DNA from 3 places in the Bacillus sp. ABR genome. Region 2 is predicted to be linked to each of the others. Evidence: riboswitches for the same ligand, from Rfam matches in the RefSeq annotation. Region 2 holds a riboswitch; each other region holds the start of a gene.
What was found. A riboswitch is a leader RNA that binds a small molecule or an ion and turns the genes downstream of it on or off. The one in region 2 is predicted to bind S-adenosylmethionine.
Positions count from the first base shown of each region.

Region 1: linked by a shared signal. The riboswitch ahead of mtnK (S-methyl-5-thioribose kinase) and the one ahead of OIT90_RS00925 (5-methyltetrahydropteroyltriglutamate--homocysteine S-methyltransferase) in region 2 are both predicted to bind S-adenosylmethionine.
Region 3: linked by a shared signal. The riboswitch ahead of OIT90_RS11945 (DUF2292 domain-containing protein) and the one ahead of OIT90_RS00925 (5-methyltetrahydropteroyltriglutamate--homocysteine S-methyltransferase) in region 2 are both predicted to bind S-adenosylmethionine.

Region 1 is NZ_JAOYSL010000003.1:567,486-572,176, reverse strand. It holds gene mtnA (S-methyl-5-thioribose-1-phosphate isomerase) at 1-240, opposite strand, end outside; gene mtnK (S-methyl-5-thioribose kinase) at 247-1,440, opposite strand; SAM riboswitch class I at 1,521-1,678, opposite strand; gene OIT90_RS12975 (pyridoxal phosphate-dependent aminotransferase) at 1,843-3,033, shown strand; SAM riboswitch class I at 3,078-3,179, shown strand; gene mtnW (2,3-diketo-5-methylthiopentyl-1-phosphate enolase) at 3,282-4,502, shown strand; gene OIT90_RS12965 (2-hydroxy-3-keto-5-methylthiopentenyl-1-phosphate phosphatase) at 4,502-4,691, shown strand, end outside.
Region 2 is NZ_JAOYSL010000001.1:199,699-204,389, reverse strand. It holds gene OIT90_RS00930 (gluconate:H+ symporter) at 1-1,311, shown strand, start outside; SAM riboswitch class I at 1,394-1,506, shown strand; gene OIT90_RS00925 (5-methyltetrahydropteroyltriglutamate--homocysteine S-methyltransferase) at 1,595-2,719, shown strand; gene OIT90_RS00920 (glycoside hydrolase family 1 protein) at 2,774-4,192, opposite strand; gene OIT90_RS00915 (beta-glucoside-specific PTS transporter subunit IIABC) at 4,164-4,691, opposite strand, start outside.
Region 3 is NZ_JAOYSL010000003.1:367,613-372,303, forward strand. It holds gene sat (sulfate adenylyltransferase) at 1-606, opposite strand, end outside; gene OIT90_RS11935 (inorganic phosphate transporter) at 664-1,728, opposite strand; gene OIT90_RS11940 (phosphoadenylyl-sulfate reductase) at 1,742-2,443, opposite strand; gene OIT90_RS11945 (DUF2292 domain-containing protein) at 2,489-2,593, opposite strand; SAM riboswitch class I at 2,710-2,812, opposite strand; gene pyrE (orotate phosphoribosyltransferase) at 2,974-3,612, opposite strand; gene pyrF (orotidine-5'-phosphate decarboxylase) at 3,620-4,324, opposite strand; gene OIT90_RS11960 (dihydroorotate dehydrogenase) at 4,296-4,691, opposite strand, start outside.

The DNA of each region.
Region 1 (4,691 bases), on a different contig from region 2:
TTTAAAAACATCGATTTCTTCTGTCTCAATGGCTTGCGCACTAAGTGCCAGTCCAAATGCTGCTGTAATGCCAATCGCAGGCGCTCCGCGTACTTTTAATGTCACAATTGCATCATACACATCTTCTTTCGTATATAAATGCTCAAAGACGGTTTCGGCCGGTAATTTTTGCTGATTTAAAATGTGAATACGGTTTTCTTCCCATTCGACAGAACGGGGGGCTTCAAATTCTTTTGACAAAACCCGTCACTCCTTTACAGATGGCTGGAATAATGCGACGAGGTCAGACGCTGTTTCCACTGCATGATATTGTTTGATAAAAGTTTTTCCAAGTGTCAGTGCTGCTTTTTTCTGCTGAATCCGTCTAGTTGGTGATGGAATCGCATCAAGATCAGCGGCATGAGCAAGGCCAATTGTTCGGCGGACAAGCTCACAGCCGGCAAAGCCTGTCGCTTCTTTTAAAATCCGATCAAACGTTGTTTCTAAAAAGCTGTCCGATACACTAAATGCTTCAATGCTGTCCTCTTTCCAAGCTTTTGTGAACACTTCTTTGAATGTTGCCCATACATTGACGACATGGTCAAAAAGGTGCTGCTGCTCGTGTTCATTCTCGCGAGATAAAGCATTCAGGAACAAATTGGCGATAAAGTGGCCGATATCGAATCCAAAGGGACCGTAAAACGCGAATTCTGGATCAATGATTTTCGTTTCAGTCTCATTTGCAAAAATACTGCCTGTATGAAGATCTCCATGAACCAATGTTTCAGCTGATGTGAGGAAGATACGCTTCAATTCTGCTGCTTTGGCTTGCAGCTCAAGATCTGCCCAAAGCGCTTCTGCTGATTCTCTTAATTCTTCTTCGAAGTCATTTGTTTCACTATCAAAGAAAGGGTCTGTGAAGACGAGTTTTTCTGTGATATCACACAGGTCAGGGTTCGTAAATTGCTTCACAAATTGTTTTTTGATTTTAGGATTTGTCGCAAAGTCAGATGTGTAAAAAAGTGTTTTTCCTAAAAATTCTCCAACATGATCAGATAAATGCGGATATTGTTTTCCGGCAATTAGCCCTTTTCTGACGATTTCTAAGTGTGAGAGATCCTCCATGGCTGTCACTGCAAGAGCTGTATCTGAATAATAGACTGCTGGTACGAGATGCGGCGCATATTCTGACTGTTTGATCAGGGCAGCACTTTCAATTCTTGCCCGGTCTAATGTAAGAGGCCAGCTCTCACCAACCACCTTTGCATAAGGCAGCGCCTGCTTGATGATCAATCCTTTTTCTTGTTTGTGATCATAAATATGAAAGACGTAATTTAAATTCCCGTCGCCGATTTCAGTACAAGTCAAATGACTGCTTTCTTGGATTAAGCCAAGTCTAATTGCGAGTGCAACTGCCGAGCTTTCTGTTAGTTCTTCATATGATGCCGTAAGTGTAACCAATTGCTTCCCCTCCAAATCATATAAAAAAGCCTCTTTCTCCTGAGAGAAAGAGGCTTGATGGTGTGTATGCTCAAAGCCTCTCTTATCTCTCAGCACATACGTCTGATGGAATTAGCACCGTGCCCTATAAGACAATTGTCTTGGCGCGTTACTTGCTGCGCCCCACTTCACAGTGGTATTAACGGTCGGTTGCTGTTGGGGTCAAAAGGCCAAATCCCTCGCCCAACTCTCGATAAGAGAAATCAATATGTAATTGTTTCGTGTATGTTTGCATTTCTTAATTCAAGATATTATCAGAGCTGCGCTTTACATGTCAATCTTTTTTCAAAATTGCTTTACAATTCATAAAACAATCCATTACAGTGATTGTATTGTTACGTAACTTGAATAGAAGGTGAAGAAATGGAATTCCAGCAATCAGATGTGTTGAAACAATTACCGAAACAATTTTTTGCGTCCCTTGTCCAAAAGGTGCAGAAAAAAGTGCAGGAAGGGGCAGATATCATTAATTTGGGGCAGGGAAATCCTGATCAGCCAACTCCTCCGCACATTGTAAAAGCCATGCAGGAAGCGGTAGCAAAACCTGAAAATCATCAATACTCCTCATTCCGTGGAACAGCGAAATTAAAAAAGGCGGCTGCCGCTTTTTATGAAAGAGAATATGGCGTTACGCTTGATCCGAAGACGGAAATTGCGATTTTATTTGGCGGGAAAGCAGGGCTTGTTGAGCTGCCTCAATGCCTCCTGAATCCGGGTGATACGCTTCTCGTCCCTGACCCCGGTTATCCTGATTATTGGTCAGGTGCTGTACTTGCTGGAGCTCATATGGTGACCATGCCACTTCTTGAAAAAAATGATTTTTTACCTGACTACGATTTGCTGCCTGAGGATGATAAGAAAAAGGCAAAATTAATGTACTTAAATTACCCCAACAATCCGACGGGGGCTACGGCAAGCCGTTCATTTTTTGAAGAAACCGTGACATTTGCGAAAGATCACAAGCTTTGTGTTGTTCATGATTTTGCATATGGCGGCATTGGGTTTGATGGGGAAAAGCCGATCAGCTTTCTGCAAGTAGATGGAGCGAAAGAGACGGGAATAGAAATTTACACATTGTCTAAAACGTACAATATGGCAGGGTGGAGAGTAGGATTTGCAGCAGGGAATCCGTCTGTTATTGAAGCGATTGAGCTTTATCAGGATCATTTGTTTGTCTCGTTGTTTAAAGCCACGCAGGATGCAGCAGCGGAAGCCCTATTAAGCGATCAAACGTGCGTACGGGTGCAAAATGACCGATATGAGAAAAGACGGAATGTGTGGATAGCTGCCTGCAAAGAAATTGGCTGGGAAGTCAGTGCTCCAAAGGGATCATTTTTTGCTTGGTTAAAGGTGCCAGAAGGATATACATCTGAAGCCTTTTCTGATTTATTATTAGAAAAAGCGCATGTTGTTGTAGCGCCAGGTAATGGCTTTGGTGCTCACGGTGAAGGGTACGTGAGAGTAGGGCTTCTAACAAGCGAGGAGCGGTTACAAGAAGCTGCTCAGCGCATCGCTGCCTTGAAGCTGTTTGAAAAAAAGCCATTGACAACATAAAAAAATGGTGCGATAATTCAGGCAATATTTAAGAAAATTGAATATTCTTATCAAGAGTAGGCAGAGGGACTAGCCCAATGAAGCCCGGCAACCGACTTCCATGAAGCACGGTGCTAATTCTTGCAGCAAGCGCTGAGAGATAAGATTCGGATGAATAACACGAAATAACCTCTTTAAGGCGCTCAAGAAGCACTTGAAGAGGTTTTTTTATTGAACATATGCATGATGCAATCGAAAGGGGATTCCTAGTGAGTGAATTACTGGCAACATACGTATTAACACATCGAGAGGATGAACAAATAAATCGAAAAGCGGAGCAGATCGCGCTTGGTTTAACAGTTGGATCATGGACGGATTTGCCTCAGCTCAAAAAGGAGCAGCTTCAAAAGCATAAAGGCCGAGTTGAAAAAGTATTAGAAAAGGCTGCTCCAGCCGAAAATGGCCTTTATCAATCAGAGGTGACCATTGCTTATCCTGAGGCAAACTTTTCAGCAGATTTACCAGCTGTTTTCACGACGATTTTTGGAAAGCTTTCACTAGACGGAAAAGTGAAGCTAGTCGATATCCAATTTTCTGAAGAATTTAAAAAAAGCCTGCCAGGACCGGCATTTGGAATTGATGGCATACGAAATAAGGTAAATGTATTTGATCGTCCATTATTGATGAGTATTTTTAAAGGTGTTATCGGCCGTGATATGCAGGATTTAAAAGAGCAGCTCCGTTTACAGGCATTAGGCGAGGTTGACCTCATCAAAGACGATGAAATTTTATTTGAAAGTCCATTAGCTCCTTTTGAAGAGCGAATCAAAGAAGGAAAAGAGATTTTAAAAGAAACCTATGAAGAGACAGGACACCGCACGCTGTATGCTGTCAATTTAACGGGCAGAACCTTTGACCTGAGGGATCGAGCGAGAAAGGCCGCTGAACTTGGAGCAGATGCGCTCTTATTCAATGTCTTTGCTTACGGTCTTGATGTCATGCAAAGCTTAGCTGAGGATCCAGATATTCCACTGCCTATTATGGCGCATCCCGCAGTGAGTGGTGCATTGACATCCTCTCCTGAATATGGATTCTCGCATTCTCTTCTTTTAGGCAAATTAAACCGATATGCTGGCGCTGATTTGAGCCTCTTTCCCTCACCTTATGGATCGGTTGCACTTCCGAAAAAGGATGCCCTTGGAATCTATGAAGCTTGCGTGAAAGAGGATACGGTTCAAAAAACATTCCCTGTCCCGTCAGCAGGCATTCATCCAGGAATGGTTCCAGTATTGATCAAAGATTTTGGAATTGATCATGTGATTAACGCAGGTGGAGGCATTCACGGACATCCGCGGGGAGCCATCGGCGGAGGGAAGGCATTTCGTTCGATCATTGATGCCGTTATACAGGAAGAGTCTATCCAAGATAAGGCGGCTTCCTGCCAAGACTTAAAAGCGGCACTTGATCTTTGGGGAAGGGTAGCAGAATAATGAAAAAACCAATTGTGTGTTGTGATTTTGATGGAACAATTACAAAAAATGATAATATCATCCGCATCATGAAACAGTTTGCACCGAGTGAATGGACGAAACTGAAGGATGGTGTCCTGTCAAAGGAAATTACCATTCAAGAAGGCGTCGGGCAGATGTTTCAATTACTGACAAGTGATCAGAAGGAAG
Region 2 (4,691 bases):
GTGTTTATTGGACTTGGCGTTTTGTTATTGCTTTTACTCATGGTTGTCTTTAAGTTAAACGCTTTCATTTCTTTGATTATTGTCTCTTTAATTGTTGCTGTGTTAGAAGGGATGACACCACTAGAAGCGATTGCTTCCGTCGAAAAAGGACTTGGCAGTACGCTCGGACACCTGGCACTCGTTCTCGGTTTTGGAGCGATGCTTGGGAAATTGATGGCTGATTCTGGCGGTGCTCAGCGTATCGCGATGACACTCATTGACCGATTTGGCATCGGAAAAATCCAATGGGCGACGATGCTGACTGGATTTGTGATTGGAATTGCTCTATTTTATGAAACCGGATTCATTATTTTAATTCCATTAGTCTTTACGATCGCTCAGGCTGCAAGACTTCCTGTGCTGTATGTGGGCATGCCGCTTGTCGCTGCTCTCATCACCACACATGGCTTCCTCCCTCCTCACCCAGGGCCGACTGCCATTGCGAATGTCTTTCAAGCAAACATGGGACAAACCTTATTGGTTGGGATTATTTTAGCGATTCCTGCTGTTTTAGTAGGTGGACTTCTGTTTACAAAACTATTTAAAAAAGACCAGTTGCACGCACATATCCCAAAGAACTTATTTAATCCAAAGGAATTCACAGAAGAAGAAATGCCTAGCTTCGGCATTAGCATTTTCACCGCTGTTTTGCCTGTATTGCTTATGACTTTCAGAGCATTTCTAGAAATTTTCTTCCCTTCCTCCCCATTGCTGCCTACCGCTGAGTTTTTAGGCGAACCGGCGATTGCACTATTAATCTCAGTGCTGCTTGCCATCTACACGTTTGGGCTTGGAAGAGGAAAGAGCATGCAGGACGTGATGAAGTCCATCACGGATTCTATCGGCTCCATTGCTATGATTTTATTAATTATTGCGGGCGGAGGCGCCTTTAAACAGGTGCTCATTGATAGCGGCGTCGATCAATATATTGCAGGGATTATGCAAGGAAGCACACTTTCTCCCCTGCTTCTGACTTGGCTCATTGCTGCTGTCCTTCGTGTCTCTTTAGGATCAGCGACTGTCGCCGGTCTCACGGCGGCTGGCATTTCTGCACCACTGATTGGCCTGACGGGTGTCAGCCCTGAATTAATGGTGATCGCAACAGGTGCCGGCAGTATCACGTTCTCTCATGTGAATGATGCGGGTTTCTGGATTTATAAAGAATACTTTAACCTATCAATGGCTCAAACCTTTAAAACGTGGACATTGATGGTCACCGTGCTTTCACTTGTCGGACTTGCTGGTGTTCTTGTTGCTGATTTGTTCATGTAGGAAATTAAATTGTAAAAACCATTGACTTTTCCTCGAAAAGGTTGAATAATTGTGTTTATTAAGAAAATTGAATCAAAAGGTAACCTTATTAAGAGTGGTGGAGGGACTGGCCCTGTGAAACCCGGCAACCGCTGTTCCTAGGAACAGAATGGTGCTAATTCCTTAAGCAAGCAGATGCTTGTTTGAAGATAAGGCAGAGTTCTCACAGTATATGATGCTCTTCCTTATCCAAGGAAGAGCTTTTTTATTTGTTTTTTTAACCTGAAGAAAGAAGGGATTCAGCATGACACAAGTACAAACCATTGGAAAGAAAACAACGAAACCGCCATTCCGCGCAGATCAAGTAGGAAGTTTACTTCGTTCAGAGCGCATCAAGGAAGCACGCAAGCAAAAAGCAGATGGTACGCTGACAGCAGAGCAGCTCCGACAAATTGAAAACGAAGAAATTACACGTATTGTAGAGAAGCAAAAAGAAATTGGGTTAGAGGTTGTCACAGATGGTGAGTTCAGACGTGCATGGTGGCATTTTGACTTTCTGGAAGGACTCGATGGGGTTGAAGGATTTGAAGCAGATCAAGGCATTCAATTTCATAACACAACGACAAAAGCTAGAGGTATCAAGGTAACAGGCAAGATCGATTTTACAGATCATCCAATGCTGGAGGATTATCGTTTCCTGCACAGCATCGCTGGTGATCATACGGCTAAAATGACGATTCCAAGTCCGAATATGCTATTTTTCCGTGGAAAGCTTGAAGAAGGAGTGTATGACAGCTTAGAGGAATTCCACCATGATGTGGCACAGGCGTATAAGAAAGCCATCCGTGCTTTTTATGATGCAGGCTGCCGCTACTTGCAGCTGGATGATACGGCATGGGCCGTGTTCTTTTCTGAAAAAGGTCACGAGCAAATCAAAGCCTTTGGCCGTGAAGAAGATGAACTTCGCGAGTCGTTTGCGAAGACAATCAATGAAGCCGTTGCTGATCGCCCAGAGGATTTGGTGATTACTATGCACATTTGCCGCGGTAACTTTAAATCAACTTGGGCAGCTGAAGGTGGTTACGAAGCAGCGGCAGAAACAATTTTCGCCGGCTTAGATCTTGATGGTCTCTTTTTAGAATTCGACGACGATCGTTCTGGCGGATTTGAGCCCCTTCGATATGTGAAGAACCCAAACCTTCAAATCGTACTAGGCCTTGTCACTTCAAAATACGGTGAGCTTGAGCCAGTTGAACAGATTAAAAAACGCATTGAGGAAGCGGCTCAATATGTGGACATTAACCAAATTTGTTTGAGTCCACAATGCGGATTCGCCTCAACAGAGGAAGGCAACCTGTTAACAGAAGAGCAGCAATGGGAAAAGCTGCGTCATGTGATTGAGATTGCTGATCAAGTGTGGACTTCGTAGTCCCTCAAAGGACAAAAAAGACAAACCGCAGTATGAGCGGTTTGTCTTTTTCTTTTATGCATCCAAATGTTCACCATTAGTCGCAATCACTTGTTTATACCAATCGAAGCTTTTCTTTTTCTTTCTATCTAATGTACCGTTTCCTTCGTTATCACGGTCGACATAAATGAAGCCGTAGCGTTTTTTCATTTCAGCCGTTGATGCGCTGACTAGGTCAATTGGGCCCCAGCTTGTATAACCGATCAGGTCTACTCCGTCTGCGATGGCTTCTCTCGCCTCTAGCAAATGGCTTCTGAGGTAATCAATTCGGTAATCGTCTTGAATTGATCCGTCTTCTTCTACTTGATCGACAGCACCCAATCCATTTTCTACGATAAACAAAGGCTTTTGGTAGCGGTCATACAGCTGATTCAGTGTTGTACGAAGTCCTTTCGGATCAATTTGCCAGCCCCAATCACTTGCTTCTAGATAAGGGTTTTTCACACCTTCAAATAGGTTACCGCCAGTAACTTGTTCAAGAACCTTTGGATCTGTACTCGTCACAAAACTCATATAATAACTGAAGCCAATATAGTCAACTGTATGGTTTCTTAAAATGTCTTCGTCCCCGTCTTGGAACTCAATGTTGATGTCATTTTCAAGGAAATAACGTTTCATGTAACCTGGGTAATAGCCTCTTGCCTGTACATCTGAGAAGAACAATGTTTTACGGTCTTGCTCAATTGCAGCAAACATATCCTCTGGTCTTGAGCTGTACGGGTATGTGGTCATCGCTGCAATCATACAGCCAATTTTTGCATCTGGAATGATTTCATGTCCTGCTTTAACAGCCAGAGCACTTGCAACAAATTGGTGATGCGCTGCTTGATATTGAATGCTTTTCTCGTCTTCCCCTTCTTCAAATACAAGCCCGCCGCCAGTGAAAGGTGCATGTAACACGACATTGATTTCATTGAAGGTCATCCAATATTTCACTTTATCTTTAAAGCGAGTAAACAATGTTTTAGCGTATGTTTCATAAAGATCCACAAGCTTACGGTTTCTCCATCCACCGTAGTTTTTCACAAGTGCAAGCGGCATTTCATAGTGAGAGATCGTGACAACTGGCTCAATTCCATGCTTATGCAGTTCATCAAATACTTTTTCATAAAAAGCGAGGCCTGCTTCATTTGGTTCCGCATCGTCGCCATTTGGGAAAATACGCGGCCAAGAAATAGATAGTCTGAAGCTCTTGAATCCCATTTCTGCAAAGAGTGCAATATCTTCTTTATAGCGATGGTAGAAATCGATGGCATCATGATATAAGTTTAGGTCTTTCATTGATTCATCGAATGGATGCATAATACCATTTGGCGATACATCAGCTGTCGATAAGCCTTTTCCATCTTTATTATATGCGCCTTCAACTTGGTTAGCTGCAACAGCGCCGCCCCATAAGAAACCTTTAGGAAATGTTTTTTCTAACTTGTTCATGTTGAATGCCCTCCTCTTTTTCTTCTACACTGACTGTAAGCAGTGTCTCTTTCACTGTAATCGCTCCATCTGTTTTCGCATCAACTTGAGCATAATCATTTGTGTTGGTAACAATAACAGGCGTGGTCACATCATAGCCTTCTTGCTGAATACCCTTGATATCAAATTCAACGAGCACATCCCCTGCTTGTACAAGATCACCGGACTGCACATGACTTGTGAAATACTTTCCGTCAAGCTTTACCGTGTCAATCCCAACATGAATAAGAAGTTCTGTGCCTTGGTCGCTCTTCAAGCCAATGGCATGTTTTGTGTGAAAAATGGTTTCAACCTTGCCGTTGAACGGTGCAACAACGCGTCCAACAGTTGGCACAATGGCTGTACCCTTGCCCATGATTTCATTAGAGAATGTTGCATCATTTACTTGATTGAGCGGCTTTAATTGACCTTCAAGCGGGCTTTGTACCACTTCATTTTGAAGCGCTGCTGTATCTTTCTT
Region 3 (4,691 bases), on a different contig from region 2:
TAATGCTGTTTTTTGAATATATTCATGCGCACGATGAACCGGGTTTCTTGTTTGGAAACCAACAATGGTTTTCCAGCCATTTTCTTTAAAATGACGTCTTGTTTCTTCTGGCTCATACGTAAATTGAGGGAATGGTTTTTCACTGCGTTTCGTCAGTGTAATTTTCCCGCCAATGTAAGTATCACCGCGTTCAAATAATTTTTTCACGCCTGGATGATTGCGGTCATCAGTTTTATAGATATTTACCGCTTCTTTTTCCTTATCTGGTGTGTATTGATCCTCTACTTCAATGACCCCATATACAGTTCCATTATAAGATAAGCGCACGATATCGCCTTGATGGATTTCCGCCGCCTTTTCTTTTGTCACTGGCAGTGTAATAGGAAGAGACCAAACGACACCACTTGCTAGCCGCATACTGCTCACAACTGCTTCATAATCAGCTTTTGTTAAAAACCCTTCAATTGGACTATATCCGCCAATTGCAATGAGTTCAAGGTCTGCAAAGGAGATCGCATCTAGTTCAATTTCCTTTGCAGCTGTGCTGAGATCATATTCTTCATTTACTCGATTAATTAATACGCCACCATGTGGTGTTAAACTCATTTGTTCATCTTCCTCTCAATGTTCATATTTATTAGATGTTAATAGTCGGATTTGTGATTAAATCCCGCCGCCCTGTTCATGAATAGAGCTGCTCTCATTTTTGACTGCCTTCATCAGACTCAGCGCACCAAGTGAGGCAAGCAGTACACTCATCATGATAAAGATAGAGTAATAGTCTCCTTTTAAGAAAAGGCTCACCAGCAAATACGATAGGCTGAGTGATAAGAAGGGTGACACCACCCACACTTTCAGCATTTTTTTCACAACATGTTTGTGAAAAATGTTTGGCCCGCCTTTTGCCATTCCAAGCCCGATAATAGACGAGGAGGTGATTTGTGTAAGCGGAACAGGCAGCCCAAAAATAGAGCTGACGATGACAAGCCCGGCACCGGTACTCGAAAGTAAAATCCCTTCGCCCGTTTGATAACGGGTGATTTTCTTTCCGTTTGTTTCTAGTACCCTTCTCCCAAGCAAAAGCGCACCAAGTGCAACAAAGATCCCGCCGTAAAGAGTTCCTTGCCCGACTGACAAAACGCCTGACGCGACAAGCGGACCGACCGCATTTGCGACATTGTTCATACCAGCTGAAAACGCCTCTAGAAATCCGCTGAGGATTAACACGACAGATAAAATAGCTGTGCCTTTTTTAGACAGCTTCCGTTTAGGGAACATTCTGATGATTTTGACGACAGCAAAGGTAAAAAGAAAGGCGAAAATCGGGATGATCACCCAAAATGCCACAATCACTAAAATGGATTTCACAAACAATACTTTATACGCGACGGCAACACCAACCACAGCCCCTACTGTGACCTCACTTGTTGATAAAGGAATCGCCATCAGATTCGCTATGAAAAGTGATAGTGCAGCAGAACCAATGATAATACAAACGATCTCAAGTGTAATGACTGATTCTGGCATAATACCAGAGCTGATCGTTTTGACGACCTCACCGCCGCCAATCACTGAACCTGCTAAAATCCCAATTGCACAAACGCTGAGCGCATAAATGGGCTTTTGAATCGCGCCTGACCCGTACGCAATGCCCATAGAAGCAGCTGCTCCGCTTGCGCCTATGTTTAAAGCAAAGAATAGACTAAATAAAATTGCGGCGATTTCCATACATTATGCTCCCTTACTCATGTAATCCGCACTCTGTCTTTGCTGTGCCTGACCATCTGCCAGAACGCAGATCATCTGCAGTAAATGCTGGCTGTGTACACGGTGCACAGCCGATACTTGGATATCCCTGGTCATGCAGCGGATTATAAGTAAGTTCTTCTCTAGATGCATATCTCCATATGTCCTTCCACGTCCAATGGATAAGCGGACATACTTTCACTGATTTGAATTTTTCATCCTTATTTAAGAAATTCGTCCCTGCTCGTTTTGGTGACTGCTCTCTTCTTAAACCGGAAAGCCAAGCTGGATAACCAGATAGGGCTTCTTGCAAAGGAATGACCTTACGCATATGGCAGCAGCTTTGAGGATTTGTTTTCCATAATTGTTCACCGTGCTGCTCATTTTGCTGTTCAACCGTCAGCTCAGGCGTTTTCAATTCAATGTCTAAACCCGGGTATCTTTCCTTTACTGCATCAATTGTGTCGTATGTTTCTTTAAAATGCAGACCTGTATCTAAAAAGACAATTTTCGCATCTTTTTTTACTTTTGCAATCAGATCAATCAGAACGATGCCCTCAATCCCAAAGCTGCACGCATATACGAGCTGGTCACCATAATGACCGTACGCCCATTTCAGTACAGACAGGGCTCCTTTATACAAATCATCTTCTTGAAATGTAATGGACGGCTCTTGCCAATTTTCATAAGTTAACATGATTTCTCCCCTTCCGGAGTACAGCTCATATTGCTTTTTTCCGCACTACTTCAATCTAATTTTTTCGTTCTTTTCCACTTGAATCACTTGACCGTCCTGAACAATTAACGTAATTGAACCGAATTTCATATCCCCAATCAGTTCTTGCATATGCTTTACTAAGTCCTCATCCTGATTTTGTTTCACTTCCATCTCCTCTTCCTCCTCACCGTTAAAATAAAAAAACTTTCTTTCAGTCCGAAAGAAAGATGAGGAAGCTCACGATTTCCTTATCTTTCAAAATAGAATCATTTTGCAGGAAGTAGCACCTTGCGAATCGCAGGTTGCCGGGTTTCATCGGGCCAGTCCCTCCACCTCTCTGGATAAGAGTTTCAATTTGTCTTAAATATTAACACAATTCAAACAAAAGTCAACCCGACTTTATTGATAGGATTAGTTTTTATTAAAATTTGAGTCTATTTTACTATTTTTACCTAAACAAAAAACTGTGCGGGCAGGCACAGTTTTTGTTAACGATGGGCTTTCACTTTTCAGACCGTTTCTTCCATCCAAGATTCAGAGGAAGGATCTTGTCTCCAGCGTTTTAGTTTGTTCATCGCAGCAGGCTCAATCGCTTTCAGTTCAAGTGCCACGTCTGTCAATGTGTCATAGTCTGTTAGAGTGACATATGGAATATTTTTTTCTTGAAAGGCTGCCGCTGCTTTTGGCAGTCCGTATGTGAAGATCGCGGCAACTCCTAGTACCTCGCAGCCCTCATCTTGAAGAGCAGCGACCACTTCAAGTACACTGCCTCCTGTGGAAATAAGGTCTTCTACAACGACAACCTTTTGGCCTTTTGATACGGCCCCTTCAATTTGATTTCCTTTTCCATGTGCTTTCGGCTTACTTCTGACATAACACATCGGGATGTTCAAGCGGTCTGCTGCTAATGCCGCATGAGGAATGCCTGCTGTTGCAGTACCCGCGACAACCTCTGCTCCCTTGAAATGAGTGAGAATCAAATCTTTTAGACCTTCAGCAATGTCGTGTCTCACTTCTGGATATGACAATGTCAGGCGGTTATCACAATAGATCGGTGATTTTATACCGCTCGCCCATGTAAACGGTTCGTCTGGTTTTAATGAGACCGCTTTGATTTGTAATAGATGTTTCGCGATTTTTGATTTCATCTGGCAGTCACTCCCACTCTTTCAAAATTTGATGATAGGCTTCTATTGGTTTATCAGCTTTTGTGATTGATCTTCCAACAACGATTTGTGAAACACCTTGCTCTTTTGCATAGGCCGGTGTCGCCACGCGCTGTTGGTCATCGGTTTGATCATTCGGTAAGCGAATTCCTGGCGTTACAGTGAGAAAGGATGGTGAAATATGTTCATGAAGTGCTTTAGATTCATGAACAGAGCAAACAACCCCGTCCAGCCCACTTTCATATGCTAATTGTCCGTACCGGATAACAGTCTCTTGCAGCGGACGGTCAATGAGTAATTCATTTCTCATCATGTCTTCTGACGTACTAGTCAGCTGGGTCACTGCAATGATGCCCGGGCGATTTTGCCCAGCAGGGGTTCCGCTTTCAAGTCCCTCTAACGCAGCCTGCATCATTCGTTTCCCGCCAGCAGCATGCACATTGACCAAATCAACACCAAGTGCAGCAAGCCGGTTCATCGCTTTTTGCACCGTTGTTGGAATATCATGAAGCTTCAGATCAAGGAAAATACGGCAATTTTTTTCTTTTAGTGCGTCAATGATGGCAGGACCTTCTTGGTAAAACAGCTCCATGCCTACCTTCACAAATAATGGTGTCCCTTCAAAAGGGTCTAAAAAGGCAAGCGCGTCCTTGCCTGATGGAAAATCAAGCGCGATGATGGGCAAGTGCTTCATGTTTCCAGCTCCTTCCGATACATTCCTCTACAGATGAATAACCATATGCTGCTAACACTTTTGGCAGCTCTTCAATAATTTCCGGGCAAATAAATGGATTCACAAAATTGGCTGTGCCGACAGCTACTGCACTTGCACCTGCTAGTAAAAATTCAAGTACATCTTCAGCACTTTGCACCCCGCCCATCCCGATAATCGGAATAGAAACCGCTTGACTCACCTCGTGTACCATGCGCACAGCGACCGGTTTGACAGCTGGTCCTGATAATCCGCCTGTTTTATTGGCAAGGATAGGTTTCCCTGTTTTTAAATCTAAACGCATACCGATTAATGTGTTAATCATGGTGAGTCCATCTGCTCCAGCAGC